DNA from 3 places in the Synechococcus sp. B60.1 genome. Region 3 is predicted to be linked to each of the others. Evidence: predicted binding sites of a transcription regulator. Region 3 holds the regulator's gene; each other region holds the start of a gene.
The links. Region 3 encodes NtcA, which controls nitrogen genes in cyanobacteria. Its sites were predicted from a motif close to GTANCNNNNGNTAC; they were not measured.
Positions count from the first base shown of each region.

Region 1 (6,655 bases), on a different contig from region 3:
TGATTTGGCTGCCTCTGCCTTGGGTGGTGGGGGGAAGGGATCCCTTCTGGCCCAGGGTGGGGCGCTGCTACCTGGGGTTTGGGCTGGGGCTGGGGTGGACGGCGTTTTATCTGCTGTCGGCCTTCTGGGATCAGCGGCATGTCCAGGTGGATTTTGTCAACTTTACCGAGGAGTATACGCCCCACCATCGCCTGATGGTGAGCGGGCTCATGCAGCTGAAGCCGCGCTGGACAGAGCACTGGTTTGAGAGCAACCTGGTGGGGTACTGGGTTTGGATGGCGGCGGTTCTGGGAGGGGTTGGGATCCTGGTTTTTCTAGAATGGCTGGCCCGCCGGTCGGGGAGGAGTTTCTCCTGCCAGGAAAGTGGTGCTGCCGAATCTCTTGCCAGAGCCACCCTGCTCTACAGCTTGGGAGCCAGCCTGGTGGCGCTGCTGATGATGACGGATCTGCTGGCTTGGCTCTACGAGTGGGTTTTGCCCCTGCGGCGGATTCAGTTCTCCTGGCGCTGGATGGCGGTGACGGCGGTAACCGTGCCTTGGCTAGTGGGATCTCTAGCTGGGTGGGGATGGGGGCACAAGCGCTGGCGGCTCCCTTTGCTGGTGGGGCTCGGCCTGGCCATGGCAGTCCAAACCTGGCAGGGCTTGCAACTGGTGTCCAAAGCCGGCTTTGATCCGCCGCTTGTCCAAACTTTTCAAGAACTCGCTGCAGCCAAGCAGTTCCCCAACGAGCCCCAGGAGCGGCCGGGCATTGCTTTCTTGCACATGCACTGGCGCTTTCCCGATGGGCTGGCGCTGGTGGATGCGCTGGAATACCGGCCCCGCCAGGTGACGCTGCCCATGCCGCCCCCACAGGTGGATCCGCTGCTGCAGTGGCAAGGCGAGGTAGAGGATCCGGCGGCGCGGCTCCAGGTGGAAGAGTGGCGCTACGGCTACCGTCGCTTTCGGGCGCTTAACCCCACCGGTCAGGAGCAAGCTGTAGTCTTGCGCACGTTTTACTACCCCGCTTGGCGGGTACAAATTGATGGATGGTTCAGAGCTGCTGAATACAACGAGCCAGGGCTGTTGCAAGTGCGGATCCCGCCGGGGGAGCACCGCGTGGAGGTGCGCTACTTGGGCACGGCGGCGGACTGGCTGGGCTGGATCCTGACCGGCGTGGCAGGAGTGCTGCTGGTGGAGCTGCGGCGGCTGCTCCGTCTGTTGGGGTTGAGGACAACAGAGGAGGCAACACCATGTTGAGTCGCGTGGCCGATTCCATCTACTGGCTCAACCGCTACGTGGAGCGGGCCGAGAACATTGCCCGTTTTATCGATGTCAACCTAAACCTCATCCTCGACTCACCTAGTGGCACAGCTCAGCAATGGGATCCCATCATCTCCACCACTGGGGATCAGGAGCTGTTTTACCAGCGCTACGGCCAGGCGACCCAGGAAACGGTGATCCAGTTTCTGGCTTTTGATAGGGATTATCCCAACTCGATTTTTTCCTGCTTGCGGCTGGCACGGGAAAATGCCCGTTCTGTGCGGGAGATCATTTCTTCGGAAATGTGGGAGCGGGTGAATCGCTTCTACTTAATGGTGAAGGAAGCTGCTCAACAGTGGCCGCATCTGAGCCAGCTCCACGATTTCTTCACGGAAGTCAAGCTGGCCAGCCATCTCTTTGCTGGGGTGATGGATGCCACCATGACCCACGGGGAGGGGTGGCACTTTGGACAAATCGGCCGCCTTTTGGAACGGGCCGACAAAACGGCTCGCATTCTGGATGTTAAGTATTTTATTTTGCTGCCTTCTGTACAGGATGTGGGCACGCCCCTGGATGAATTGCAGTGGATTGCTCTCCTAAAGTCGGCCAGCGCTTATGAAATGTATCGAAAATACAGCCGCCAACACCGCATTAACCCTAGAGAGGTGGCCTCTTTCCTGATTTTGGATCGGCAATTTCCCCGCTCCATTCAGTTTTGTCTCATTCACGCCGATCGCTCCCTACACCAGATTACTGGAACCCCTGCTGATACTTGGCGGGATCCCAGTGAGCGGGCTTTGGGACGGCTGCGCTCTGAGCTGGATTATCTCACCATTGACGATATTATGGAGCAGGGCTTACACGAATTTCTCGACAAGTTGCAATTGCAAATGAATTACGTTGGCGATTGCATCTACGAAAGTTTCTTTGCCATTCGCCCTTTGCAGACGGCTGACCCCCCTCTGCTCCTGCAGCGCCAAGCTTAGCTGAAACCCCTCACCCCCAGCCCCTCTTCCAAAGGGATAGCCCAAGCGCTCCGCGCCGCTCACGCGACCACCCCCAGCCCCTCTCCCTTTGGGAGAGGGGGGTTAATCTCTTTCACGGCTGTTGTATGCTTGCATCTGGTCAGCTGCCGGGGCAAAGGCGGTGCAGAGCACTGGGGAAGCCGGGAATTGCCGCACCGTTACTGGCGGTAGGATTGATGGAAGTTGTTGCTGGTTGGAGAGTGGGGTTGGAGCAGCAGCCGCGAGGGATCGACCAGGCAGCCTTTGTGGCCGCCAATGCCACGCTGATTGGTGATGTGCAGCTCTCGGAAGGGGTGAGCATCTGGTACGGGGCCATTTTGCGAGGGGATCTGTCGCCGATTGTGATTGGCCGCCGCAGCAACATTCAAGACGGGGCGATCCTGCACGGGGATCCGGAGCAGCCGACCTGCATCGGCGAGGAGGTCACTGTCGGCCATCGGGCCGTCATCCACAGCGCCCACATCGAGGCGGGATCCCTGGTGGGGATTGGGGCCGTCATCCTCAATAGAGTCACCATCGGGGCGGGCAGCATGGTCGGGGCTGGAGCGGTGGTCACCCGCTCGCTGCCGCCCCGCTCTTTGGCAGTCGGGATCCCGGCCAAGGTCATCCGCACCCTGACAGACCAAGAGGTGGAGCAGTTGCGCCGCCACGCCGAGCACTATGTGGATTTGGCGCTGCAACACGCCCGTCGTTTCGCCAGATGGCCGGGCCCTGCTGCTCCGGCCTAAGCCTACCCCTCAGCAGCGGGGATCCCCGCAGAGCACCCAGGTATCTTTGCTGCCGCCCCCTTGGGAGGAGTTGACCACTAGGGATCCCTTTTTGAGGGCCACGCGGGTTAGGCCGCCGGGATGAACGTAGATCTCTTTGCCGTAGAGAATGTAGGGCCGCAGATCCACATGGCAGGGCTCCAGCCTCAGCCCCTCTCCCCAATCCACGAGGGTGGGCACGCGGGAAAGACACACGACGGGCTGGGCGATGTAGTTGCGGGGCTGGGCGCGGATTTTCTCGGCAAAAGCGGCCCGCTCCTCCGGTGTGGCCCGCGGTCCCATCAGCATGCCGTAACCGCCCGACTCATTGGCCGCCTTCACCACCAACTTGTCCAGGTTCTCCAGCACATAAGCTTGATCCTTGGGATCCCAACACAAGTAGGTGGGCACATTGGGCAAAATCGCTTCTTCTCCCAGGTAGTAGCGGATCATCTGGGGCACATAGGCGTAGATGACCTTATCGTCTGCCACTCCTGTCCCCAAGGCATTGGCAATTGCCAGCCGACCCGAGCGATAGACCTCAAACAGGCCGGGTACCCCCAAGAGGGAATCGGGGCGAAAGACCAGCGGATCGATGAAGTCATCGTCGATGCGGCGGTAGATTACATCCACCCGTTGCAGGCCCTTGGTGGTGCGCATCTGCAAATAGCCATCGGCCACCACCAAATCCCGTCCTTCCACCAGCTCCACCCCCATCTGCTGGGCCAGAAAAGAATGCTCGAAGTAGGCGGAGTTGTAGATGCCGGGGGTGAGCACCACCACTGTCGGGTTGGCCAGGTGCGGCGGCGTCAGATTGAGGAGGGTATCCAACAAGTGGCTGGGGTAGTCGTCCACCGGGCGGATCCCCATCGTGTTAAACAGCGAGGGAAAGGTGCTTTTCATCACCCGCCGGTTTTCCAGCACATAGGAAATGCCCGAGGGGCAGCGCAGGTTGTCTTCCAGCACGTACCAAGTCCCGTCCCGATCCCGCACCAGGTCGGTGCCGGTGACGTGGCACCAAATTCTCCCCGGCGGGTTGAGCCCAATACAAGGCCGCAGGAATCCTTTGGCCGTCTCGACCAGCTCAGCAGGGATCACCCCATCCTTGAGGATCTTCTGGTCGTGATAGACGTCGTCGATAAACAGGTTCAGGGCATGGATGCGCTGCTTCAGGCCCTGCTCCAGCCGCTGCCACTCAGAGGCTGAGACGATGCGGGGAATGATGTCGAAGGGGAAAATCCGCTCCGTGCCCTGGCTGTCGCCATAGACGTTGAAGGTTACCCCCATCTGAAAGAGGGCTGCCTGGGCCGCCGCTTGCCGCTGCTGCAGCTCTCCTTCTCCCAGCGAATGCAGGCGCTCAATCAGCGGGATCGCCTCAGGGCGAGGCCGACCGCGCCCCACAAACAGCTCATCGTAAAAACCTTCACCTGGGTCATAAGTATCAAAACGCACGTCGGGATCCCTCGAACCCTACCCTGTTTTACTGTGGGCGGCTCTGGATTTGCCTAGTGTGCTTCCGGCTACTTTTACGGTTATCGTGGTGGAAGTTAGGACAGGGGGTATACCGGTTGCCCCCAGTCAGCCAGAGTTGTCAAGGTTTATGGTGGCGAGCGGTACTTTCTCAGCTTTGTTGTCAATGTAGTGTAGAGAAATGAAGCGGACACCCTCTTTTGTAAATCGGCCCCTCATCGGCGTTACTACCCCCAGCCGCAACGGCCAGGGAGATTTTGTGGCGCCGGGCCGCTATGTGGATGCCCTTCGCGCTGCTGGCGGGATCCCCGTTCTTTTTCCCCCAGGCGAAAGTGAGCCACAAGCGCTGCTGGCTGCGGTAGATGGGCTGGTGTTGACAGGAGGCGGCGACCTTTGCCCCAGCACCTACGGAGAGGATCCCCAACATCCCCAGGTGCGTCACGTCAGCGCCGAGCGGGATCGCTTTGAGATGGCCTTGGCGGCAGCCGCCCTGGCGCAAGGGATCCCGGTCTTGGGCATTTGTCGAGGGATGCAGTTGCTGAACGTGGTCAGCGGCGGCAAGCTGATCCCCCATGTGCCCGACGTGTACGACGAGCTGGATCATTTCAACCCCGCCGATCGCAAGCCCGTTCGCCACAGCGTCAGCCTCATCCGCTCCACCCGCCTGCAGCAAATTGTCGGCGTCGACGCAATCTCCGTAGTCTCTTGGCACCACCAGGCTGTTTGGGGGGTGCCGGCGGGCTGGCGTTTGGCTGCCTGTTCTCCCGACGAGCTCATCGAGGCCATCGAGCACGAAACCCATCCCTGGGCCATTGCCGTGCAGTGGCACCCCGAGTTCACCTTTGAAGAGGCTGAGCATTTTCGCCTGTTTCAGGCCTTTGTGCAGGCAGCGCTGCAGTTTTCGCCGCGCCTGGCCAGCCCTGAAGCAATGCCTCAGGTTGCCTAGGGATCCTGTGCTGCTGCTGGAGAAGAGGCGGGGGCTTATCCCTCGCGATAGCCAGGGGAGAGCCCTTGCTATGCTTTGCCCAGTGCCCCCAAAAGAGGGCCTATGAGCAGGAGACAGGCACTGGCTAGAGCAGTTCTGGGTGTCTTAGCTTTTTTCGGTTTAGGTTTTGGCTGTAGTCCCAGCCCTTGGCTGCGCCAGTTTGGTACCCCTTCCTCTGACGAGGCTCGCGCCATCGCAATTGATGGAAAGGGAAATATTTGGGTGGCGGGGGTAACGGAGGGAAGCTTTTTGGGCCAAAGCTCGGCAGGGGGTGGCGATGGTTTCTTGCGCAAGTACAATGCCTGGGGCCGAGAGCTCTGGACACGGCAGTTGGGCACCCCTGCTTTAGACGAAGTTGTGGCGGTGGCAGTGGACAGGAGAGGGAACACCTGGGTGGCAGGAGTGACCTACGGCGCTTTCCCTGGCTACAGCAATGCCGGCGCAAAAGACATCTTCCTGCGTAAGCACGATCCCCAGGGTCGGGAGCTCTGGATGCAGCAGTTGGGCGGTGCTGAGCCTGACCAGGTCACTGCCATTGCCGTGGATGGCAAGGGCAATGTCTGGGTAGCCGGAAATAGCGGAGGCAAGAGCTTTGTGCGCCAATACAACGCTGACGGCAAACCGCTCTGGGTCCGCGAGCTAGGGGCCCAGGTCACTGCCCTGGCCGCCGATGGGGCAGGAAATCTCTGGATAGCCGGATTCGTCCGCGACCGCACAAGGGCTGGCAGCTTTGTCGGCCAGTATGATCCCAGCGGCAACCAGGTTTGGCTGCGCCAGTTTTCCAACAAAGGGGGCGACGGCACTCTTGCCATCGCTGTGGGAGAGGAGGGAAATGTTTGGGTGGCGGGCTATACCCAGGAGGCTCCTGCTGGCCAGGCCTTGCTCCAGGGGTACAGTGTCTTTGTGCGGCAGTATGATCCCTACGGCAACGAGCTCTGGAGCCGCCAATGGGACGGCGCGCAAGGGGAGCGCCCTCTGGCCATTGCCGTGGATAGGCTCGGAAGGGTCTGGGTGGCAGGATCCACCCAGGGGATCCCTGCAAGTCGCAGCGATGCCTTTGTCCGCCTCTACGATACCAACGGCGGCGAGCTCTGGCGCCACCAGTTCGGCAGCGCCGACTTCGACTAGATCCAGGCCATGGCGCTAGACCAAGAGGGCACCCTCGGGGTGGCAGGCGTAACCTGGGGATCC
Region 1 covers NZ_JANSJN010000016.1:6,617-13,271, reverse strand. The annotation lists gene NW863_RS03250 (hypothetical protein) at 1-1,235, shown strand, start outside; gene NW863_RS03245 (alpha-E domain-containing protein) at 1,229-2,224, shown strand; gene NW863_RS03240 (gamma carbonic anhydrase family protein) at 2,440-2,991, shown strand; gene NW863_RS03235 (circularly permuted type 2 ATP-grasp protein) at 3,001-4,461, opposite strand; gene NW863_RS03230 (gamma-glutamyl-gamma-aminobutyrate hydrolase family protein) at 4,661-5,425, shown strand; gene NW863_RS03225 (SBBP repeat-containing protein) at 5,528-6,592, shown strand.
Region 1: a site for NtcA is predicted at 4,613-4,626, ahead of NW863_RS03235 (circularly permuted type 2 ATP-grasp protein). Genes of this name have one in related genera too.

Region 2 (16,469 bases), on a different contig from region 3:
GCATCCCAGGCGCAGGTTGTCGGCAGGGTTGGTGAGGCTGTACTGGGCTAGACTAACTTTTTGGGCAATCCAGCGGCCGGTGGCAGGCATCACCTGCATCAAGCCCAGCGCTCCCGAGGCCGAGACAATCTCCGGCTCAAAACGGGATTCCTGGCGGATCAAGGCTGCCACCATAAGGGAATTCAGGTTAAACTGCCGCGACCAGTAGGCCAGCCCAGGCCGGGCATAGGGATCCCCCTCCCACGTGTTCTCCGGGTCGGCGTAGTAGTGCAGCGGGTAGACGGCCTGCCAGAAATCCTGGCGCTGCCTCAAGCTCTGCAGCAGCGGGTCAGGCTCGGCGCTGAAGCGCAAAGCAGCCACCTGGTTGATCCCCTGGAGGTGCTCGCCAGCGTTGTTGCGCAAAATGCCGCTGGCAAAGCGCTCGGCCACGCTCATCTGGCGCGGATCCCGTTGCCGCAGGGCCGTTTCCCCCTGCCAGCGCTCCCAGGCCAGTTGGCTGGCGCCGATGAGATGCAAAGTTTGCGTGGCCTCAGAGACCCCTGGCAACGGTTGGCGCACCGGCTGAAAGTCCACCTCAACCCTTTGGCGGCCGCTGGAGAAATCTCCTACTGGCCAGCCCAGTTGCACCGCCGCCCGCCAGGCGTAGTAGGTGTGAGGGAATCGCTGCAGCACCTGCTGATAGGTTTGCCGTGCCGTCGCCCTATCCCCCAGGCGTTCCCGCCATTTGCCTGCCCAGTAGAGCAGTTGCGCCCCCATTTCCGTATCCTGCTGGGCCAAGCCAATCTGCTGGGCCAGAGCAATGGCTTGGCTGAGATTGCCCGCTTGCGCCTGGCGCCAAGCCACCGTCCAGGCGGCGTTGGCCGCTGCTTCGCTGGCCGGGAAACGCTCCCAAAGGGTCTGCCGCACCGCCTGGGCCGACTGCGGGCTGTCGTTGCGTTCATAAAGCTGGCTGAGGCTGAGCAGGGCCTCTGGGGCCTCTGGATTCGAGCCGGATCCCACCTGTCGGAGCAACTGAAGGGCTGTCGGCAGGTCGCTCAGCTCGGCCAGGCGACGCTGGGTGAGGGAGGCCTCGGCAGCCTCGGGAAATTGCGCCAGCAGCGCTTGGTAGGCGGCCCTGGCCTGGGGAAACTCCCGCGAGATCTGGTGGCTGCGGCCCTGGCGGTAGAGGTTTTGGGGGGTAGCAGGGGCGTGTTTGTAGGCGCGGGCGGCTTTGCCGTACTCCCGCTGCTCCCAGTAGGCATCGGCCAGGATCTGCCAGTCGGAGGCTGTGAGGGATCCCTCCTGGGCTTGGCGCCAGCGATCCAAGAGGGGCGTTAACCCAGGGGTTTGCGGGTGATGTTGGGCCAGATCCCGCAGCAGGTCGTAGCGGTCGGGATGCTGCTGCAGCAAGTGCTGGAGGGCGCGAGCAGTCAAGGGGTGAGTGGGAAATTGCCGTCGCAGTTGCTCCACCTGGCCCATTCCCCACAGGGCATAGGCGGCTACAGGACTGTGGGGGTACTCCCGCAAGATCTTGGGCCACCAGATTTGGCGGGCAGTTTCTCGATCCCCCAGCTTTTCATAGGCCTGGGCCCTGAGCTTCCAAATTTCATCAGTGAGAACTGGCAGCTTCTCTTCCAAGCCTTGCAAGGACTCCAAGGCCGCTTGGGCTTGGCCGCCCTGGAGGGCTTTGTAGGCGCGCAAAAAGGCAGCGCCAGAAGTCGCGCTTAGGGATGCCGGCGGCACCGCCGCCATCTCAACGGGTTCTGCCCAGGAAGAAGTGTAAAAGCCCCAGAGGGCACCGCCCAGGACTCCGCCTGCTGCTAAGGCCGCGGCCACCCATTGCCTCCAGAGGTTGCTGGTTAGGCTCCCCATGCCTCCCTCCCCCAGCTCCTTGACTACGATACCCAACGAGGAGGCGCCGAGCCAGGGCAGGGAGGACTCCAGTTGGCGATGGGAACTGGCTCGAGGGGCTCTGGCAGGGGAAACCCCAGGATCTGGGCGTAGAAGTAAAGCTCTGCCTCCAGCGCCCGCTTGAGGTTGGCCGCCTGGCGGAAGCCGTGCTGCTCTCCCTCAAAGGGCACGTAGGCCACCGGGATCCCTTTGGCCTTCAGGGCAGCTACCATCTTCTCTGCTTGGTTGGGAGGAACGATGGCGTCCTCCAGGCCTTGAAAGAAAATGATCGGGCAGTTGAGACCCTCTAGGTGGTGGAGGGGAGAGCGCTCTCGGTAGAGATCCTGCCGTTGGGGGTAGGGGCCAATTAAGCTCTCCAAGTAGTGGGACTCAAACTTGTGAGTTTCTCGGGCCAGCGCTTCTAGGTCACTGATGCCGTAGTAGCTGGCGCCGGCGCGGAAAACCCTGTGAAACGTCAAAGCTGCCAGGGTCGTGTAGCCGCCGGCACTGCTGCCGCGAATGAGCAATCGCTCGCCGTCAACCCGGCCCTGCTGGGCCAAGAATTGGGCTCCAGCAATGCAATCTTCCACGTCCACAAGGCCCCATTGGCCCTTGAGGGCCTCCCGGTAGGCCCGTCCATAGCCGCTGCTGCCGCGGTAGTTGACATCCAGAACGGCAATCCCGCGGCTGGTCCAGTACTGGATCCCCAGGTCAAGCACGGCTGCTGTTGCTCCCGTGGGCCCGCCGTGACTTTTCACCAGCAGGGGCGGCTTTTCGCCGGCAGGGGCCACAAAGTCGCGGTTCTTGGGAGGATAGAAGAAGCCGTAGGCCACTGTCCCGCCAGAAGTGGGAAAGGTGATGGGCTCAGGGATCGACAAATACTCCAGATCTATTGCCACGCTGCTAGAGCGGGCCACCACCTCCAATTGGCCAGAAGGTAAGTCCAGACCGACCAAGGCCATGGCTTCGCTGGGGGATCCGGCCAGGAAGGCAGCTTTTTCGCCGCTAACTTGAAGGTTGTGGAGCTCGGTGTAGGGCAGGGGGAGCTCCTGCCGCCGTCCTGAACGCGGATCCAAAAGGGCCAGGTGGCAGAGCCCCTCCTGCCGATAGATGGCCAGGATTTGCCCATCCCCACAAAAGCCGTAGGTGCTCAGGCCAAACACCCACTGGGGCTCCCCAAACTCTGCTTCCATAGGACAGAGGGGAATCGGCCCCGAGGGATCCCAGCGGTAGAGGTTCCACCAGCCGCTGCGGTCGGAAACAAAGTAAAGCTCCCCCTGCGGCGACCACTGGGGTTGGAAAATGGACTCAGCCGGGCCGCCAACAAGTTTCTGGGGTTCTCCCAAGCTGCCGTCAGGAGCCACTTCCGCCCGCCACAGCTCCGTGCCGTCCCAGGGCATCTGGGGGTGATCCCAGACCAGCCACACCAGGGTCTGACCGTCTGGGCTCAGTTGCGGGCTGGCGTAGAAATCGTGGCCCCTGGCCAAAACCTGCTGGGATCCGCTTTCTAGATCGATGGCCACCAGCGTATTTTCTGGCTCTCCCTGGCGGCTGTGATCCTCGCGCACGCAGAGGATGCGCCGGCGCCTCCTGTCCACCACCCCGTCGGCATAGCGGTAGGGGCCGGGCTCGGTGAGGGGCTGGGGAGCCAACCCCGGCAGCAGGCGGTAGAGCCGTTGATCGGCAAAGTTGCAAAAGTACACCACCCCCTCGGAGACCCAGTAGGCGCCGCCGCCGTACTCATGCACCCGCGTGCGCACGTTGAAGGGTGCTGGCGTCAGTTCCTGCACCGTCCCGTCGGCAGCTCGCCGCATCAGTACGTTGCGCCCCTTCTCCTGCGGACGGCCCTCCGTCCAGTAGAGATCCCCCTTGTCCCAAGCCGGTTGCCCCAGGCGCAGGGATCCGGCCACCACCAGGTCAGCGGTAATTGGGGATCGCCAAGATCCATAGCCAGCCTGTTGCACCATAAGCCATCAATTTTCAACCTCGAAATCTCCATTATGCCGAGAGCAAGGGATCCCTGGGAGCTTGGCGAGAACAGGCTCAGATTCTGGAAAAAAGTATCTCACAACACAATTTCTTCCTGGCTGAATGGGTTTGATAAAACACGTCGAGGCAACAGGGGCGCACGACGCTCTCTCGACTGCAGAACTGGCTTTTCCCCCTGTTGATGTTGGGAAGGCATTAGTGAAAACCTCAGCCGAGCGCAGTTGGGCAAGCTGATCCATGGGCAAGGTGATGAGCTGAGTGCTTCCCCCCGTTAGCCAGGCTGCTGTAACCACACTTCGCTACACCCTTTGCACTCACCTCGTTTCGGAGTTTACCGATGGCTCAATCTTTTAATCGTCGTCAAGTGCTGAAAATGGGCGCGCTGGCCGGAGCCGGCGCTGCCTTAGGGCCGCAGATCTGGGTGAAGCGGTCTGTGCCTGCCTATGCTCAGGGAGAGACTATTCGCGTTGGCATTTTGCACTCCCTCAGCGGCACGATGGCCATTTCGGAAACCAGTGTGGTGGATGCGGAAAAGCTAGCCATTAAAGAGATCAATGCCGCCGGTGGGGTTTTGGGCAAGCAGATCGAGCCCATCATCGAGGATGGCGCCTCCGATTGGCCAACCTTTGCCGAGAAAGCCACCAAATTGATCGATGTGGACAAGGTGGCAACAGTATTCGGCTGTTGGACCTCGGCCAGCCGCAAGGCAGTTTTGCCGGTATTTGAATCCAAGCAACACCTGCTCTGGTATCCCGTACAGTACGAAGGACAAGAGTGCTCCAAAAACATCTTCTACACCGGCGCTGCCCCCAACCAGCAGATCGAGCCTTCTGTGGAATGGCTGCTCAAGAACAAGGGCAAAGAGTTTTTCCTGGTGGGATCCGACTATGTCTTCCCCCGCACGGCCAACACCATCATCAAGGCCCAGTTAGAGGCCCTGGGCGGCAAGGTTGTGGGAGAAGATTACCTGCCTCTGGGCAACACCGAAGTGACTCCCATTATCAGCAAAATCCGTGCCGCTCTTCCCAACGGCGGCGTGATCTACAACAGCCTGAATGGCGACAGCAATGTGGCCTTCTTTAAGCAACTGAAAGCAGCCGGTCTGGAGCCGGATCGCTATCCCTCTATGTCCGTCAGCATTGCCGAAGAAGAGGTGCAGGCGATTGGCCCCGAGTTCCTAGAAGGCCACTACGCTGCCTGGAACTACTTCATGACGGTGGATACGCCTGCCAACAAGAAGTTTGTGGAAGCCTTCAAGGCAGAATACGGCCAAAACCGCGTCACCAACGACCCGATGGAAGCGGCCTATATCATGGTTTACATCTGGAAGCAGGCGGTGGAAAAAGCGGGAACCGTGGAGATCGACGCGGTGCGCCAAGCAGCCTACGGCCAAACCTTTGATGCCCCAGAGGGTCTGGTGACGATGAACACCAACCACCACCTGACCAAGTACGTGCGGATCGGCCAGGTGCGCTCTGATGGGCTGTTTGATGTCATCTTTTCTACAGACGCTGTGGAGCCACAGCCCTGGAACCAGTTTGTGGCGGAAACCAAGGGCTTTGCCTGCGACTGGTCGGATCCGGCCAAAGGCGGTCGCTTCAAAGTCAGCTAGCCCTGTTGAGCGCTGGGTGCGGGATCCCTTGCGGGTGAGTTGGGGATCCCGTCCTGGAGTTGGAAGCGCGTCCCCAGTCAACGGGTAAAGAAGGAGGATCCCCTGCCGATGACCTTGCTTTTGGATAGCTTGTTTAACGGCATCAGTATTGGCACCGTTTTGCTGATAGCCGCTCTGGGCCTGGCGATTGTCTTCGGCCTCATGGGGGTGATCAATATGGCCCATGGGGAGCTGATGATGTTGGGGGCCTACACCACCTTTGTGGTGCAAAATGCCTTCCGACAATTGGGGGATCCCTGGCGGGATCTGTATATCTTTCCAGCCTTGGTTGCCGCTTTTGTCGTCACGGCCCTGGCGGGTCTGGCTCTGGAGCGGGGGGTGATTCGCTTTTTGTATGGGCGGCCGCTGGAAACCCTTTTGGCCACCTGGGGCGTGAGCCTGATCCTGCAGCAGTTCGTGCGCAGCGTCAATTGGGTGTTGGCTTTCCGCTTGGGGGCCTTTGCGGTGCTCTTTTTTGGCGGCTGGTGGCTCTTGGCAAAACGGGCCGATTGGCCGCGCCTCAAAGGCTGGGTGCTGACGTTGTTGTTGGTGCTTTCTACGGCCATTGTGGCAGTAGGCGGGCGGGTTCTGGCCCAAACCTATGCCCTGGCCGTCACCCAGCCCTGGTTTGGGGCCCAAAATAGAGACGTGACCGCTCCTCGCTGGCTGCGGGGTGGGATCCCGGTGGGCAACCTGTTTTTGCCCAATACTCGCCTGTTCATCATCGCCCTCACCGTTGTCTGTATCCTGGGGCTGTACTTTTTCTTGCAACGCACCCGCTGGGGGTTGCGCATCCGCGCCGTCACCCAAAATCGGGCCATGAGCGCTTGTGTCGGGATCTCCACGCAAACGGTGGATGCTCTCACCTTTGCCATGGGTTCGGGTCTGGCAGGAGTAGCCGGCGTGGCCGTCAGCCTGCTGGGATCCGTGGGGCCCAATACCGGCCAGAACTACATCGTGGATACCTTCATGGTGGTTGTCGTGGGGGGTGTGGGCAAGCTCCTGGGCAGCATTGTGGCGGCACTGGGGATCGGAATTGCCAACTTTGTCATCGGTTCCGGGACGCTGGCTTTGATCTTTCCCAACGTGCCGATCCTGACCGATACCCTCAACTTTTTTGCCACCACCAGCATGGCTAAGGTGATGGTCTTTGCCTTAATTGTGGCCTTTTTGCAGGTGCGCCCCCGCGGCCTTTTCCCCGAAAAAGGTCGCATGGTGGATGCCTAGGACAGCCCTCTTGAGCGAATCTTTCTAGCCGTATTCCCCATCCCCCCACACCGCCCATGAAACTGGCTCATCTCCCCCCCGCTGATCGTGAAGAGGCCATTCTTGCCACCGGTCGGGATCCCAGTCCTGCCCGCAAGCTCCTGTGGGAAGTTGGGCTCCTCATTGGCCTGGCGCTGGCTTTGATCTTGGTGGCCCCAACTGTGTTGTCGGGTTTTCGGCTGAACTTGTTGGGGCGATTTCTGGCATTGAGCATTGTTGCCCTGGGGATCGACCTTATCTGGGGCTATACCGGCATGCTGAGTCTGGGGCATGGGGTGTTCTTTGCCTTGGGGGGCTATGCTTTGGGGATGCACCTCAAGTTGCAACTGCCAGAGGGAAAGATACCGGAGTTTTTCAGCCTCTATGGGGTAACGGAATTGCCCTGGTTTTGGTACCCTTTTTATTCGTTTCCGTTTACGGCTATTGCTATTGTCTTGATCCCGGCTTTGGTGGCAGCAGCTCTGGGGTATTTGGTGGTGAGAAATCGCATCCGAGGAGTTTATTTTTCTATTCTGACTCAGGCCACCACAATCATTTTCTTCAACTTCTTCAACGGGCAACAGCGCTTAATCAACGGCACCAACGGCCTGACCAATTTCCAGACGTTATTTGGCCTGGATGTCAACTCTTCCCAGATGCGCTTTGCTGTCTATGTGGCCACGGTTTTAACCGTTGTTTTGGCTTACCTTCTCTGTCGTTGGCTTACCAGTGGCTTGTTTGGTCGAATCCTGGTAGCCATTCGAGATGATGAGCCGCGGGTTCGTTTCTCTGGCTACGATCCCACCGGATTTAAGGTGCTGGTATTTGCCATCTCGGCTGCGCTGGCAGGGATCGCCGGGGCTTTGTTTACCTTACAAACTGGCATCATTTCTCCCAATGCCATGGCCGTTCCCTTCTCCATTGAAATGGTGATCTGGGTGGCGGTGGGTGGTCGGGCCAGTTTAGTGGGGGCAGTGGTCGGGGCTTTGTTGGTAAACTTTGCCAAGAGTTTGCTGAGCGAAAATTTCCCAGAAATTTGGCTGTTTTTCCAGGGGGGATTGTTCCTGCTGGTGGTACTGGTGTTGCCGGATGGTTTGGTGGGCTGGGTGCGCACCCGGGGCAGGCAGCTTTGGGTTACCTTCCAGCTTTGGCGCCGGCGTTTGGCCAATATTTCTCCAGCCTAAATCCGTGCCAGTATCCCCCTATGCAAGGTACAACTTCAGAGTAAGAGGATCCCAATGGGTGAGATAACGATGCCAAGTGTCCTCTCTTGTTCGATGGGCTGAGAATCCTACTCGTCCTCTGGCCTTTCCGTTCTTGGACGTGATCCCTATGCTTACAGCAGCTCCCACCACTACCCGGCAAATTTTACAAACTCAGGATCTCACCGTCAGCTTTGATGGCTTTAAGGCTTTGGACGGGCTGAACTTCTCTTTGGAAGAAGGGGAGTTAAGGGTGGTGATCGGCCCCAATGGAGCGGGCAAAACTACCTTCCTCGATGTGTTGACAGGCAAGGTCAAGCCTACTCGAGGGCGAGTGCTGTTTAAAGGAAAAGATCTGGCTAAGCTCAAGGAGCACGAAATCGCTGCCTTGGGTATTGGTCGCAAGTTCCAAACGCCGCGGGTCTACCAAAACCTGAGCGTGCGAGAAAATTTGGAGCTCTCTCTCAACCCTCACAAGGGTGTTTTCTCCACCTTATTTGGCAAAAAGCGCTTGCGAGAAAAGACTGATGCTCTCCTGGAAACCATCGGCCTGAGCCGTAAGGATCGGATCCCGGCAGGGCTGCTCTCCCATGGAGAAAAGCAATGGTTGGAGATTGGCATGGTGATTGCCCAGGATCCGGATCTGCTGCTGCTTGATGAATGCGTGGCCGGGATGACGGATAAAGAAACAGAGGCTACGGGAGAGTTAATTCAATCCTTAGCTCGAAATCACACCATTTTGGTGATTGAGCATGACATGGTATTTGTCCGGCAAATTGCTCGCAAGGTTACTGTTTTACACCAAGGAGCAGTGTTGTGCGAGGGTAGCTTTGAGGAAGTGAAGAACGACCCGCGAGTTATCGAGGTCTATCTTGGATCCCACAAAGCCAGAGGCTAAACGAAAACAGGGGAGAAGGGGAGATCTGTGTTGACCGTCCAATTAACCAACTCTATATCCAAGCCTATGAATACGGAAAACGCCACCAAAGCGCAAAATCTATCTCAAAGTGGATCTCAGCCTTTGCTGGAAGTCTGTAACCTGAGAGCTTATTATGGGCAAAGTTTAATTGTGAGAGATCTTTCTTTCAAGATCCTTCCCGGCCAAGCAGTTTGCCTTCTGGGTCGCAACGGCATGGGCAAAACTACCACGCTTAAAGCCCTAATGGGGCTTCTCAAAGACTGTACAGGTAAAGTTCTCTTTGAGGGCCGACCCATCAATCATTACCCACCCAACTGGCGGGCTCGCGCTGGCATTGGCTATGTGCCCCAAGGCCGGGAGATCTTTCCTCGCTTAACGGTTGAGGAGAACCTGCTGGTAGGGTTAGAAGCAGCACCGGGCAAAGAACGGGCTATACCTGAGTTTGTCTATGACTTATTCCCGATTTTACGTTCTTTTCTGAAGCGTCCCGGTGGAGATTTGAGCGGTGGGCAGCAGCAGCAATTGGCCATTGCCAGAGCTTTGGTGGCAGAGCCTAAACTTTTACTCCTGGATGAACCCACAGAAGGGATCCAACCTTCTATCATCATTGAGATCGAAGAAGCCATTGCCCGCATCCAAAAAGAGCGGGGCGTTGCGGTGTTGCTGGTAGAACAGTACTTTGAGTTTGCTCAAAGCTTGGCCGATTACTTTTACCTCATGGAAAATGGATCCCTCGTTATGGAAGGGCCGACTGACCAAATGGACGAGGAAAAAGTGCGATCCTATCTCTCCCTCTGAGGTTAGCCTGGAGGAGGAGCCGAGCGGTGCAACTCTTGTCAGGCCCAGGGATCCCCTTAAGCAACAACCCTAGAAATCTGCCAGGATCGAGCAAGAGAGAACTCAGTCCACTCCCTCCTCGCTGCGTCTGTGGCTGCCCCCATTCACGTCACTGCCGAACCTTGGCTGCACACCTACAGCGAAATCATTGACGTGCGCTCGCCGGCAGAGTTTGCTGAAGACCATTGGCCGGGGGCCATTAACTTGCCTGTGCTTGACGATGCAGAACGGGCAGAGGTGGGCACCCTCTACAAGCAGGTGGATCCCTTTACGGCCCGCAAGCGAGGAGCCAGCCTGGTGGCCCAGAACATCGCCCGCCACCTGCAGACCCACTTTGCCGACAAGAGCCGGGACTACCACCCCCTCATCTACTGCTGGCGGGGAGGGCAGCGCTCGGCCAGCTTGGCGCTGGTGTTGTCCCAGGTGGGCTGGCAGGTCACAGTGTTGCAAGGGGGGTACAAAACCTACCGCGCCTGGGTGCGCCGGCAACTGCAGAGCTTGCCCCAGGAGTTTACCTACCGCGTCCTCTGCGGGCCGACGGGAAGCGGCAAAACCCAATTGCTCCACCACCTGCAGCGCCAGGGATCCCAAGTCCTCGATCTGGAAAAGCTGGCCCACCACCGCGGATCCGTGCTGGGAGCGGAGTGGGGGATGCCGCAGCCCACCCAGAAGAGCTTTGAAAGTCAACTGGTGCAGGTTTTTCTCCAGTGGGATCCAGCTAAGCCGGTCTGGGTGGAAGCTGAGAGTGCCAAGGTGGGCCAGCTCCACCTGCCCCCTGCCCTTTGGCAGGCCCTCACCCAAGCCGATTGCGTGGAAGTGCGATTGCCTTTGGAAGAGCGAGTGAAGGGGATAATTGCCCATTATCCCCACTGGATAGCCCATCCCCAGGCACTCAAGGAGAAACTGTTATCCCTAAAAGCCCGCCATAGCCAAGCGCGCCTGCAGCGCTGGTTTGAGCTCATCGACGCCCAAGACTGGCCGCAGTTTGTGCAGGAGTTGCTGGAGCAGCACTACGATCCCACCTATCGCCACGGCCTGCAGCAACACTTTAACCGCATCCGCGCTCGCCTTGAGCTGCCTGACCTTTCTGAGACCAGCCTACAGGAGGCCGCTGCCCGACTCAGGGGGGATGTCGTTTTGAGCTGCGCCAGCCCTCGCCGGGCAAGCGCGACCAAGTCTGCCGGTGGAAATGTCAAGCAAAGTCCTGTCTGCCCCTCTCAGAGGGAAACTAGGGACTTCGAGGCTGACTGCTGCAGCTCCGACAGCAGCGAGGCCGGGTGCTCTTTGTAGGGCCAGGCAAAAGCGTGACGAAAAGCCGCCTTCTGACAGTGCTTGAGCTGCTCGAAATCAATAATGTCGTGGGTGAGCAGGTTCTCGTACTCAAACGGCAGGCGCACGTTGTGTAGGCCAGCGTTGTCGGTGCAGATGGCGATATCTACCCCCGCGTCGAAGCAGCGGTCGAAGACGATTTTGAGGGGCTCCAAGCTGGGTAGTGTCCCCGTCTTCAGGTAAGTGGTGGGACAGACCTCCAGACATTGGCCGCGCCGCGCCAGCTCTGGCAGCAGCTCTGGGTAGTGGAGAGGGATCTGGATCCCGTGGCCAATCCGCGAGACGTAGGGCAGCAGCTCTGGGTAACAGCCATCCAAAGTCTCATAGAGATGGGCAGTGGTTTTGAGGCCACGGGCCAGGGCATATTTGAACAGCTCAATCCACTCGTCCATGCGTTCGCCGTAGGCCTTGTCTCCCCCCGCCAGGTCGATGGCAGACACGTATTCCGACTCGGCGGCGGCCTCCACCATGGCGCGGTTGATGTGGCTGGGCAGGCGGGAGTGCAAACACACAATCTGGGTGGTGACGATGGGATATTCCCGCTGCTGGCTGGCCTGCCCTACCGTTTCGATAACTTGGCGCATCTGCTTGAGGCGATCCGCCTCGTCCAAGCTGGGATCTGTGCGCAGATAGGGGGTGTAGCGAATTTCTAGATAGGCCAGATCCTCAAAAACATAGGCCCCCCGTAGCAGACGGTAGATGAAATAGGGTAAGCTTTCCAGGGTTTGCACCTGTTCCACCAGCGTGTGCAGCTCCAAGTAATCTTCAAGGGTGTTGCGCGGGCGGGTGTAGAACTCCTCAAACTCGGCGTAGTCGGGAAAGCGTTCTGCCAGAGGGGATCCCTGGCGATGTAGGTAGCGCCACAAAATCCTAGGAACGACTGAACCGCCTAGGTGGCGGTGTAACTCCGCATGCAGTGCCATACTTCAAAGCTTCCCCCAGGCCCCCCCTCACCGTCCGCCAGAGGCGGACTTGGCTTGGTTGTTAAGTACTATTTCTACTGTTATCCAACAGCAGCGGTCTTGTCCAGGCGCGATTGCGCAGGGTCAGCTAGCCGGGAACCAGGTGATGAGGTTTCCAATAGCCAGGTTTGAGGACCAGGTCAATGCTTGAATCCTGGTCGGGCCCGGCCAGGGATCCCGGCAAACTAGATAAAGAGCCTTAAGATAGAGATAGTTTTGAAGGTTTGCTGAGCAAAGATACTCAGGAGCGATTCTAGTAAAGGGCTGTTGGCTGTAGCCGACGGCAATCCCCCTGGAAGGGTGTGGCATGAACTTAGCGTAACGAGGTTATCTTCATGGCGCTGCCCAGCTTGCACGAATTTCCCTGGCTGACCACAGTCATCGTCTATCCGGTGGTGGCCGCCCTCTTTATTCCGTTGATCCCGGCGCCGGCTGGGGATCCTACCACCCGCGCTTACGCGCAGAAGTTGGCGGAGCGGATCCGCTGGTTTGCCCTGTTCATCGCAGTCACCGACCTGGTCATTTTGCTGGCCGGCTTTTATGTCGGCTACGACCCTAGTCAAACGGGCTTGCAACTGCTGGAGCGCTACACCTGGGTGCCGCAGGTGGGGCTGAGCTGGTCGGTGGGGGCCGATGGCCTCTCGATGCCGCTCATTCTGCTCACGGCTTTTATTACCACGCTTGCCATCTTGGCCGCTTGGCCGGTCACCCTCAAGCCGCGCTTGTTTTATTTTCTGATGTTGGCCATGTACGGCGGGCAGATTGGGGTGTTCGCCGTGCAGGACATGTTGCTCTTCTTCCTGATGTGGGAGCTGGAGCTGATCCCAGTGTATTTGCTCCTCTCCATCTGGGGGGGATACAACCGCCTCTATGCGGCCACCAAGTTCATCCTCTACACCGCCCTCAGCTCGCTGTTTATCCTGGTGGCGGGCTTGGCCATGGCCTTCTACGGGGATCCCATCAGCTTTGACATGACGGATCTGGCCCACAAGGCCTATCCGCTGAGCTTCCAGTTGCTGATGTATGGGGCTTTCCTGATTGCTTATGGGGTGAAGCTGCCCATTTTCCCCCTGCACACCTGGCTGCCCGATGCCCACGGCGAGGCCACAGCGCCGGTTCACATGTTGCTGGCCGGGATCCTGCTCAAGATGGGGGGCTATGCCCTAATGCGCATGAACGCGGGCATGCTGCCGGATGCCCATCTCTACTTTGCGCCGGTCTTAATCGTGCTGGGGGTGGTGAACATCATCTTTGCTGCCCTCACCTCCTTTGCCCAGCGCAACCTCAAGCGCAAGATTGCCTACTCCTCCATCAGCCACATGGGCTTTGTCCTCATCGGTATCGGATCCCTGACGGAGATCGGCATGAGCGGCGCCATGCTGCAGATGATCTCCCACGGGCTGATCGGGGCCAGCCTGTTCTTCTTGGTGGGGGCCACCTACGACCGCACCCATACGTTGGAGCTGGAGGAAATGGGCGGCGTTGGCCTGAAGATGCCCAAGATTTTCTCGATGTTTACCGCTTGCTCACTGGCCTCTCTGGCCCTGCCTGGCATGAGCGGCTTTGTGGCTGAGCTGATGGTGTTTATCGGCATGGCCACCAGCGATGCCTACTCTCTCCCCTTCCGGCTGGTGGTGGTGTTCCTGGCAGCAGTTGGCGTGATCCTGACTCCTATCTACCTGCTGTCGATGTTGCGTCAGATCTTCTTCGGCCCGGAAAACAAAGAGCTGACCGAACACGAGGAACTGGTGGATGCCGAGCCGCGGGAGGTGTTCATCATTGCCTGTTTGCTCATCCCCATCATCGGCATCGGGTTTTATCCCAAGCTGGTCACTAGCCTCTACGACCAGTCCACCAATGCCCTGGTGGCCTTGCTGCGCCAGGAACTCTCCTCCCTCGGAGCGACGGTTGCCCAAGCCCCTGCCCTTTACAACACTGAGCCAAATTGAGGAGAGGGAAGCCGGTGTAGCTAGCCTTGGCTTTTTTCTCCAATGGGCTTGCGGCTTTCGCCGCCTTGAACTCGCATCCAGCCAAACAACGTTCCGACCGTCAGTTGGATCGTTTGGGCAAAAGCGGGAACGGGGATAACCTCTTGCGGATCCTCATGCACTGTTGGCTGCTGTCCGGCAGGATAGGCGAAAACGACCCTTTCTTCGGGAGCTACGATCCACCCCATCTGGCAGCCGTGGGCCAAGCCAATCAAGATTTTTTTGACCAGCTTCGTTTGATTTTGATCGGGAGAGAGAATCTCGATCACCCAATCTGGGCAAAAGGGTATGAGGTTTTGAATGGTGCCATCCTCATCCACAGGGATCCGATCCCAGGCAATGACAGAGATATCGGGCACAATTGCATAGCCGGCAAAGGTGGAGCGCAATTCTGGAAAAGCCATCCCTAGCTGAGAAGGCTCCAGTATTTCATTAATAAAGCTGCCCAGTTTCAATTGAAGGCGGCTATGTTTTCCTTGTGGCACGGGCTTCTGGATAATCTCTCCCTCAATGAATTCGCTGGCGGGCTGAGTTTCTGGCTGCCGCAGAAACTCTTCCAGAGTTAGGGGCCTGGCAGACAGACTGACCATAATTTGCTCCTATCAAGCTGGCCTCTGAATACAAATCAAAACGGATCTCTGTCGCGCTGTCGCAGAGTGGCTTGGTAGTCGTAGGGGCTCTTGCCGGAAAACAAACCCATCAGCGGCCCCAAAATAGCTCCAAACACAAAGCCACCCGCATGGGCCCAGTAGGCAATGCCTCCGCCTTCCATGCCAATATTGATAGGAGTCTGCAAGCTGGCAATACCATAAAACGCCTGTTGCACAAACCAAAAACCCAGGAACACCCAGGCGGGAACATAGATGGTTGTAATGAAAATGCCCAGAGGCACCAGGGTCAAGATCTCAGCTTGTGGAAAACGCAAGATATAGGCTCCCAACACCCCGGCAATGGCCCCACTTGCCCCCAGCGAAGGAATGGTGGACTCCATATCGAAAAACCACTGGGTTAGGGCGGCCAAAGCTCCACAAGTCAGGTAAAAAATGAGGTAGCGCACATGCCCCAAGCGATCCTCAACATTGTTGCCGAAAACCCACAAAAAGAGCATGTTCCCACCAATATGGAGAAAGCCCCCATGCAAAAATTGCGAGGTAAATAGCGTTACCCACTCGGGGCGCAGCGAAGAGGTGGCCTCCCCCTGAAAGCTGGCCGTCAGTTCCACCGGCACCACCGCCCACTCTCGGAAAAAAGCTACCAGTTCTCGCGGCGATAGGGTAAGCTCATACACAAAAACCAGGATGTTGATAAGCACCAGGGCATAAGTAACGTAGGCAGGGTGGGTGGTTGGGTTGCGATCTTGCAGAGGTACCACAGTCGGGATCCGGTTAACATCACCCTCTAGCCTACCCTGCTAGGCCTTCTCAGGCCTAACTTGAGGCTACACTAGGGTAGCTTGTCGGTGGGATCCCTAAACTGCAAAGGGGTTTTAGCCGTCCCCCCCACAGCCGACAATGGATTTGGAGGAGTGGATCGATGTTTGAGGTCGAGAACCGAACTGCCCCGCTCAAGTTTTTGGTGGTCGAGGATCATCCCGAGGTCGCCCAAAACAATTGCGAGTGGCTGCAACGGATTGCAGCAGATGCTCAATGCATCACAGTCTCCAATCCGATGGACGCCATACTGCGCCTGCAGCGGGAGCAGCCGGACTTGGTAGTAGCCGACTTGCTCTACGGCCAAACCAGTGGCGAACAGTCTGCTGAACCTGGTCTAGAGTTCTTGCGCCACATTTTCGAGAACTATCCTACTTTGAATGTAATGGCCTATTCCAGCGAGCCGCTGCTGCTGACTCCTTTGGTGGGCCTGATCAGCAAACACCAAGGTGGATTTGCCGCAGTCAACAAAATGGAGCGGCGCACTGTGTTTTTGGAGGGGGCCAAAAGTGCCCTCAATGGAGAACTGCGCATGCCCCGTGAGTTGCGCGGCTTGACCAAGCTGACGGAGCGGGAAATCGAGGTCTTGAACCTGCTCTGCAAAGAGGCTCTTACCGACCAGGCCATCGCTGACCGCATCCACACGAGCAAAAAGACCGTACAAAATTGTATTCAAAGGCTCAAAGAGAAGCTGGATATCTTTGGCTCTGAAGATGAGATCAACGCTCGCGTTGCCATGTGTATGGCAGCAGTTCAGAAAAAGCTTATCCAGTGGTAAACCTAGAGGACTTCCAAGCGCTCTAAGACACTGGCGTGCCTGCCCTCAGCTTCCCTGCTTCTGGAGCAGAGAGCCTAGGGTTCAAGCGTATTTTTCCGTAGTCGTCTCGAGCCAGATACGCCCCTTTCCCACCTCCCAAAAGGGCCCCTTATCTCTGGGTCAAGGCAGACAAAGAGGGCAAAACATCCTCTCGAAAGGGAACCTCGTTTTGATTCACCCTCTCCAGCTCAGCCAACATGAGAGGGTTGACGCGGTTCAGATAGGGGATCA
Region 2 covers NZ_JANSJN010000031.1:2,006-18,474, forward strand. The annotation lists gene NW863_RS05175 (transglycosylase SLT domain-containing protein) at 1-1,851, opposite strand, end outside; gene NW863_RS05180 (S9 family peptidase) at 1,875-3,836, opposite strand; gene urtA (urea ABC transporter substrate-binding protein) at 4,196-5,470, shown strand; gene urtB (urea ABC transporter permease subunit UrtB) at 5,579-6,736, shown strand; gene urtC (urea ABC transporter permease subunit UrtC) at 6,793-7,938, shown strand; gene urtD (urea ABC transporter ATP-binding protein UrtD) at 8,087-8,854, shown strand; gene urtE (urea ABC transporter ATP-binding subunit UrtE) at 8,921-9,673, shown strand; gene mnmH (tRNA 2-selenouridine(34) synthase MnmH) at 9,803-11,002, shown strand; gene NW863_RS05215 (adenosine deaminase) at 10,930-11,964, opposite strand; gene NW863_RS05220 (NAD(P)H-quinone oxidoreductase subunit 4) at 12,339-13,952, shown strand; gene NW863_RS05225 (Uma2 family endonuclease) at 13,973-14,581, opposite strand; gene NW863_RS05230 (rhomboid family intramembrane serine protease) at 14,617-15,363, opposite strand; gene NW863_RS05235 (response regulator transcription factor) at 15,525-16,199, shown strand; gene NW863_RS05240 (GNAT family N-acetyltransferase) at 16,348-16,469, opposite strand, start outside.
Region 2: a site for NtcA is predicted at 3,930-3,943, ahead of urtA (urea ABC transporter substrate-binding protein). Genes of this name have one in related genera too.

Region 3 (7,875 bases):
GCAGCCGGCCAATTTGCTCGGCCAGGATCTGCAAAAAATCTTTGGCGCTGAGGATCCCTGCCCGCAGCAAGATGACATTTTCGTAGTAGCTGGTTGCCCCCTCGCAAAACCAGAGGCAGTCCACGTAATTTTCTTGGTTGTAGTTAATTTTCTCCAAAGCCAGAGGGCGCAGCCGCTTGACGTTCCAAGCATGGAAAAGCTCGTGGGCCAGCAGAGCCAAAAAGCGGCGATAGGACTGGGGCTGATGCAGCTCCAGCCCAGAATAATTAAGGGTGGTGCTGTACTTGTGCTCTAGGCCGCCAAATCCCCCTGGCGACAAATGCACAATAAACCAGTAGCGGTCGTAGGGCAACCCGCCAAAAAACGCTGCAGTGGCCCGGACAATTTTCTCGGCATCGGCCACCGCTTGCTCCAAATCCAGGGTGCCTGCTCCCCAGACCACGAAGTAATGCGGGATCCCTTCCACTGCAAACGACCGCAACTGGTGCAGGCCCACCTCTACCGGACTATCCACCAGCTCGTCGTAGTCTGCCGCCACAAAAGACTGGCCGGAAGCAGGATCCTCAGAAGAAGAAATCAAAGGTCGCAAACTGGTGGCGATGCGCCAATCTGGCTTGGGAGGGATCACCGTCAAGGTGTAGGGTTCCCGCTCGCGACCGGGCACATAGAAAAAGAGCGCCGCCCCGTTGAAGTAGGCGTGGGTGAGATCCAAATGGTTGGTGCGCACCGTCAGCTCATAGGCATAGACCCGATAGCGAACCTTCACAGCCGAACAGCGGGGCGGCTCGATCTCCCAAGTGTTCTTATCTACCTTCCGCCAGGCCAAAGGGATCCCTTGCTCCGTTGCCGCCTGAAACTCTTGCACATGGCGGGCATATTCCCGCACCAGGTAGGATCCCGGCGTCCACACCGGCAGCCGCAGTTGCAGAGGCGCTTCTGGATCCACCTCTTGGAGTAGTTCCACCTCCAGCAGATGATTGGCCGGCTCCGGCATCCGTACTGTGAAGTGCTGACGGCTCGGTTGAGAAGGTGTGGCCACAGCCGCCTCCGGGATCCCCATAAAACCCCTCCAATCGATTACGGCCCCCGCCCCTGGTCCTGGATTCGCTGCTGGACAAGAGACGAGACTTTAAAAATGTAGCTCCTGCTACAAAGGTATCCGGGCAGAACCTTTTAGCTTAGGATAATCTTGCCCCTAGGGTAATTTTCCAGTCAACAGGAATACGGTGCGCCCCAAATCTCCCGATCTGATTTATAGGTTGATCTTAGGTATAAACTGGCTTTAAAAGGTTGACGAATATGGTGGTGGCCATCGCGGAAAAATCTCTGATTGCAGCCTTCAAACAGTTAGGAGGGCCTCACCATCCTCCGGTTATCGAAACGTTTGAACGCGGTAAGACCATCTTCTTCCCTGGAGATCCGGCGGAGCGGGTTTACTTTTTGGTGAAAGGAGCTGTCAAGCTCTCACGGGTCTACGAAATGGGGGAAGAAATTACCGTTGCTCTCCTGCGGGAAAACAGCATTTTTGGGGTGCTCTCCTTCATCACGGGGCAGCGCTCCGACCGCTTCTATCACGCGGTGGCCTTTACCCGCGTCGAGCTACTCTCTCTGCCCATCGAACAGGTGGAAAAATCGCTGCGGGAGAACGCTGAGCTGGCCATGCTGCTGCTCAAGAGCTTGGCTTCTCGCATCCTGCAGACAGAGATGATGATTGAAACACTGGCTCACCGCGACATGGGATCCCGCCTGGTCAGCTTTCTACTGATCCTCTGCCGCGACTTCGGGGTGCCCGGCCCCAATGGAGTCACCATCGATCTCAAGCTCTCTCACCAGGCTATTGCGGAAGCGATTGGCTCAACCCGTGTCACCATCACGCGTCTGTTGGGGGAGCTGCGCAAGAAGAACTACATTTCCATCCACAAGAAAAAGATCACCGTCCACGACCCGATGCAGCTTGGCCATCGCTTTGCCTAAGGGAAGAAGCTGGCCCGCGGACGTTTCCAAGAATTTCCAATAAAGAGTAATAGCAGTGCCACCGTTCGTCGGGACAATCCCTCCCTCTGGGAGAGGGGTAGCCGCGCCAGCAAGGGAACCCCCACTCAACCGCCGGCGGCTGAGGGCGATCCTTGGGGGGAGGCTTGCTGCTGGGCCAGAGCAGCCAAGATCTTTTCTCCCATCTCGCGGCAGCCTACGAGGGTCATCCCCTCCGAGTAGATGTCGGCGGTACGGTAGCCCTGGGCCAAAACTGCCTCGACAGCCTGCTCGATGCGGTCGGCAGCTTGGGGCTGATCCAAAGAGTAGCGTAGCAGCATTGCCCCAGAGAGCACCTGGGCAAGAGGGTTGGCCTTGTCTTGTCCGGCAATATCGGGGGCTGACCCGTGTACTGGTTCGTATACCCCAGGGCCAGAGGATCCCAAAGAGGCAGAGGGCAACATGCCGATGGATCCAGTCAGCATCGCTGCCTCATCGGAAAGAATATCCCCGAAGAGGTTCTCCGTGAGAATGACGTCAAACTGCTTCGGCCAGCGCACCAACTGCATGGCAGCGTTATCGACGTACAGGTGGGAAAGCTCCACGTCGGGGTACTCAGCCGCAATGGCGGTAACCCGCTCCCGCCACAGTTGCGACACTTCCAGGACATTGGCCTTATCCACTGAGCAGAGCTTGCGCCGTCGCTTGCGAGCCAGTTCAAAGGCCACGCGGGCAATGCGATCCACCTCGGCCTCGCTGTAGGCCATGGTGTTTACACCCCGCCGGGATCCCGTGGCATCTGTGAAGATCCCTTTGGGTTGGCCGAAGTAGATGCCGCCGGTGAGCTCGCGCACCACCACCAGGTCGATCCCGGCGATCACCTCTGGCTTGAGGGAAGAGGCCTCCACCAGTTGCGGAAAGATCTTCACCGGGCGCAAGTTGGCAAACAGCCCCAAGCCAGCCCGCAAGCCCAACAAAGCCCGCTCAGGACGCTTCTCCCGCGGCAGGGTGTCGTACTTAAAGTCGCCAACCGCCGCCAAGTAAACAGCATCGCTCTCCTGGGCCATTTTCAAGGTCTCTGGGGGCAAGGGATCCCCAGTGGCTTCGTAGGCTGCTCCACCAATTAGGCCCTCCTGCCACTGGAGGGAAAACCCCATCTGAGCGGCCACTGCATCCAAAACCGCCCGCCCCACCTGCATGATTTCAGGGCCGATGCCATCTCCGGCCAGGGCAGTAATCCGATAGGTTCGAGCAGCAGAGGAAGGAACGCTCATGGGCGGTCACGGTAAGAGAAGTGCGTAGCGATATTACCATCCCTTTGCCCACAGGTTTGCCGAAAAGTCCCCCAGGAAAGTTCTCCGAATCTCAATAAAAAAGTGCAGCTCGGCCATCAGCCTGCTGCACTTAGAGCTATCAACCCACAAAAACTAGAAAAGATATTCCGCTCTCTAGAACAGGCCCAGGGTGACCCACTTATCCAGAGGCAAGGTGGCGCCGATGCCCAAATAGAGGGTGACCAGGGTGCCGATCAAAAACACCGTCGTTGCTACGGGGCGGCGCAGCGGATTCTGGAACTTGTTGACGTTTTCGATGAAGGGCACAAACAGAAGGCCGACCGGAATGGCCGACATCAGGGCAATGCCCAGCAGCTTGTTGGGAGCAATGCGCAAAATGTGAAACGCGGGGTAGAGATACCACTCTGGCAGAATTTCCAGCGGCGTGGCAAAAGGATCCGCCGGCTCGCCCACCCCCGCCGGATCCATGACCGCCAGGCCGACAATCACGCCGATGGTGCCTAGGATCACCACCGGGAACATAAAGAGCAAGTCGTTGGGCCAAGCGGGCTCACCGTAGGTCATGTGGCCCATGTTTTTCTTCAGCTTGGCCAAAACTTTGGGGTTGTCCAGGTCAACTTTGCGTGTAATGACCTCAGTTGCTATTACTTGCTTCGAGACAGGCATAGCCGTTCTCCTTGTCTGGGGTAAAAAGGCTTAGCAAGAGGAACTTGGGGATCGAACCGGCCTGGGATCACAAGGGTCCAGAAATGCCCTGGCGGCGGATCATCAGAAAGTGCATAGTCATGAAGACCGCTGTCAGCCAAGGCAACACAAAGGTGTGCAGGCTGTAGAAACGGGTGAGGGTGGCTTGGCCAACGGCCTCGCCGCCCCGGATAAGCTGGACTAGGGCATCACCCACCACCGGAATGGCACTGGGCACGCCGGAGACGATCTTGACCGCCCAGTAGCCCACTTGATCCCAAGGCAGGGAGTAACCCGTAACCCCAAAGGAAACTGTCAGTACTGCCAAGATTACACCGGTTACCCAGGTCAGCTCGCGCGGCTTCTTAAACCCACCGGTTAGGTAAACCCGGAAGGTGTGTAGAATCATCATCAACACCATCATAGAAGCACTCCAGCGGTGGATGGAGCGCAGCAGCCAGCCAAAGTTGACCTGGGTCATGATGTAGTTGACCGATTCAAAAGCCTCGGCCACCGTCGGACGGTAGTAAAACGTCATGGCAAAGCCGGTGGCAAACTGAATGAGGAAGCACACCAGCGTGATGCCGCCGAGGCAGTAGAAGATGTTAACGTGGGGCGGAATAAATTTTCCGGTTGCGTCATCGACGAAAGGCGTGATCTCCAGCCGCTCGTCTAGCCAGTCGTAAACTTTGCTCATGATGCCTGCAATTTTTAGAGTTGGATATCCAGGGGGGGACGGGCCCACTCCACACAGCACTGTAACATAACTCGTTAACACGATCATGAAGTCGGGCTCAGCTTTGACACAGGGATCCCTATCCCAGCAGCCCAAACGCCTGCTGATGTCTCATCTTGTTCACGCTTCTTAGTATTTCTTAACTTCTTCCTTAGTCAAGATCCTCCGATGATTGCGCAGAAGCCGAGATCTGGGGAAAGCAGTTGGAGAGGGTTGGGGATCGGATGGGCGTTACGCCAGGCTGTCCGAGTCTTGTTGTTGGGGTGCCTGCTCTGGGCGGGCCTGAGCCTTGGCGCCTGTCAGGTGCAGGCCAGCCGCTGGGGGGAAGAGCAGCAACTGCTGGCCCAGGCTTGGGCCTATGTGGATCGGGCCTATGTGGATCCGGAGTTCAACGGGCAGAACTGGTGGCAGGTGCGGCAGCGCTTTCTCTCTCGGCCCCTCCAGGATCGGCAAGAGACCTACCGGGCCATTGAGGAGATGCTGGCAACGCTGGGGGATCCCTACACGCGCTTTTTGGATCGGGAGCACTACCTCAGCCTGCAGACTTCTACGGCTGGGGAGCTGAGCGGTGTCGGCCTCCAGATTGCCATCGACGAGCAGGGAGCGGTGCGGGTCATTGCCCCAATGGAGGGGACTCCTGCCGAGCGGGCGGGGATCCAACCTCAGGATGAGATCCTGGCGGTGGATCAGGTGCCAGTAGCAGGCCTGAGCCTGGACGAGGTGGCCGAACGGATGCGGGGTCCCAGTGGCACTCCGGTCAGTCTGCGGCTGAAGCGGCAGGAGCGCATTTGGGAGGTGGAGCTGGTGCGCCAGTCCATCCTGATCAACCCGGTGCGCACCGGTTTTTTCAAGCTGCCCCAGGGGGAGGTAGCCTACATCCGCCTCAGCCAGTTTAACGGCAATGCCGCCGCTCAAGTGCGTCAGGCCATCCAGGCCGCAGAAGCGCGAGGAGTGCAGGGCTACATCCTCGATCTGCGCAACAACCCCGGAGGGCTATTGCAGGCGGCCATTGAGATCGCCCGCTTCTGGATCCCCAAAGGCGACATCGTGCGGGTGACGGATCGCTATGGCATTCAGGACAGCATTCCCGCCACCGGCGAAGTTCTCACAGCAGCCCCCTTGGTTGTCTTAGTAAACCAGGGCAGTGCCAGTGCCAGCGAAGTCTTGGCGGGGGCGTTGCAGGACAGCGGGCGGGCACAACTGGTGGGAACGCGCACCTTCGGCAAGGGGCTGATCCAATCCCTGCTGGAGCTGGCGGACGGCTCCGGGCTGGCCGTGACCACTGCCAAATACCTCACCCCCAACGGCCACGACATTCACCGCCAAGGGATCCAGCCGGATGTGATGGTGGCCGAGGGCCCTCTTCCCCTAACGGCAGAAACCCTGGGCGGCCCTGAGGATGGGCAGTTGCAGCGGGCTTTGGAGGTGTTGGGGTCAACTTTGGCCGTGGCCCAGGGGATCCCAGCGGCAGCCAATACCTGAGGTGAGGAAGGGGGGCAGGGGGGTCTATCATCTCCGGCGGGGATGGGCGGGCCTATTTGTCTGCAATTCGTTTTAGGATTGGGTTGAGCTGTCAGTCGCTCTGGCATGAACGCCCTCCAGCAATTTCACTACTTCTTTAACTGTTGCATTGGCGCCTGGCACACCGAGCGCACCTACCACTACTTGGATCGCGGGGAGGTGGAGCGCTCCCGCACGGAGTTCACCATTCGCACCCTCACCCCTGAGCTTAAGGAGAAGGTGCTGAGGGACAACAACTACCCCAACCACGGCGTCGACGGCTTCTTGGGCTTCCACCTTGCCTTTGAGACTGTCTCTGAAAAGGGAGAGGAGGTGGGGCAAGAGCTGAACATGCTGTTTGTGCCCCGGCGAGAGAGCGCCCGTGGTCTTGAAGGTGACTATCTGCGCGATCGCGCCTATGAAGAGGAGCGGCCCATGGTGGCCGACTTCCGCTTTGATCCGCAATCCCTGCAACTGGTGATGACCACCACCTACACCCGCGTCGTTGCTGTGGATACCATCACCCTGCTCAACCCGCGCCTGCGCCTGCGGCAGATCCTCACCTACCAACGCCCCCCTCACGGTCAGCCCCTAGAGGAGCTGCTGCTGGTGGGGTTTGGGGTGGAGCAAAAGCTCACCTAGGGGGGTTTATCGGTGGAGCCGGAGTTGATCCCTCCCGAAGACTTGCGCCTGCCCCAGCATTTGGCCCGGATTCAGGCCAGCTTTGAGCGGGGACAATACCGCCAGGCTCTGGAACAGGTGAAACAGGCCCAAAGCCGCTACCCGCAAGCGGGCAAGCTGCGGCTCTGGCAGGCCTTGGCCCAGGAGGCCCTTGGAGAGAGCCAGGAGGCGATCCGCTTGGTGCAAACCTTGCTGGGCAACCCGGATCCGGAGGTCGCTCAACAGGCCCGCTACGTGTTGGGCATCTGGCAGGCACCTCGTCTGCGGCGACCAGCAGAGTGGTTGCTCGAAATCCCAGATCTCAGCCACCTGGAAGAGGCCAAGCCGGGGGAACGCCGTCTGGTCTATGAGCGCCTCCGCCGTCCAGCTTCCCTGCCGAAAGTCGCTGATCCCAGCCGCAGCGAGGCTGCTCCCCCCTTGAATACCCAACGGCTGACGTGGGTGTTGATCGGGATCCTCTTCGCTCTGCTGGTGGCGATGGCCTGGCTGCCCTAGCCCAGCCCTGGGTTGGTGCAGAGACAGGCCGCCTGACCCAAAAGCAGCAACAGCCGCCCTCGTCGCCCCTGAGTTGAAGAGAGATACTGGGAATAGGGATGGCTGTAACCCTTGGCTGCAGATGCTGGGCGAGCGTCCCAGTCGGATCCCGGGCAACAGTAGGTAACCAGCGGAGGTTGAGAGTGGCTACACAAACATTGGTCATGGATGCGGTAGAGCAGTTGGGCCTGCGGGTCACTCTGGGAGACATTGCCTCCAGCACAGGCCTGGCCCTAGAGGAGGCCAAACAGGAGTTGCTGCAGTTAGCCCAAAAGGCTGGGGGGCATCTCCAGGTTTCGCGGCAGGGGGAGATCGCCTACGTTTTCCCGCCCGACTTTCGCGACATTCTCAAGCGCAAGGAGCAGCAGGATCGGCTGGCGGTTCTGCGACGCAAGCTGTGGGGGGGGTTTCTCTACGGCCTACGCATCTCCTTTGGCATCCTGTTGGTGGTGTCGATTATCCTCATCACCCTGG
Region 3 covers NZ_JANSJN010000042.1:488-8,362, forward strand. The annotation lists partial or broken gene NW863_RS06345 (M61 family metallopeptidase) at 1-1,060, opposite strand, end outside; gene ntcA (global nitrogen regulator NtcA) at 1,300-1,974, shown strand; gene leuB (3-isopropylmalate dehydrogenase) at 2,100-3,245, opposite strand; gene petD (cytochrome b6-f complex subunit IV) at 3,420-3,932, opposite strand; gene petB (cytochrome b6) at 4,000-4,647, opposite strand; gene NW863_RS06370 (S41 family peptidase) at 4,855-6,168, shown strand; gene NW863_RS06375 (phycobiliprotein lyase) at 6,274-6,828, shown strand; gene NW863_RS06380 (hypothetical protein) at 6,841-7,362, shown strand; partial or broken gene NW863_RS06385 (hypothetical protein) at 7,545-7,875, shown strand, end outside.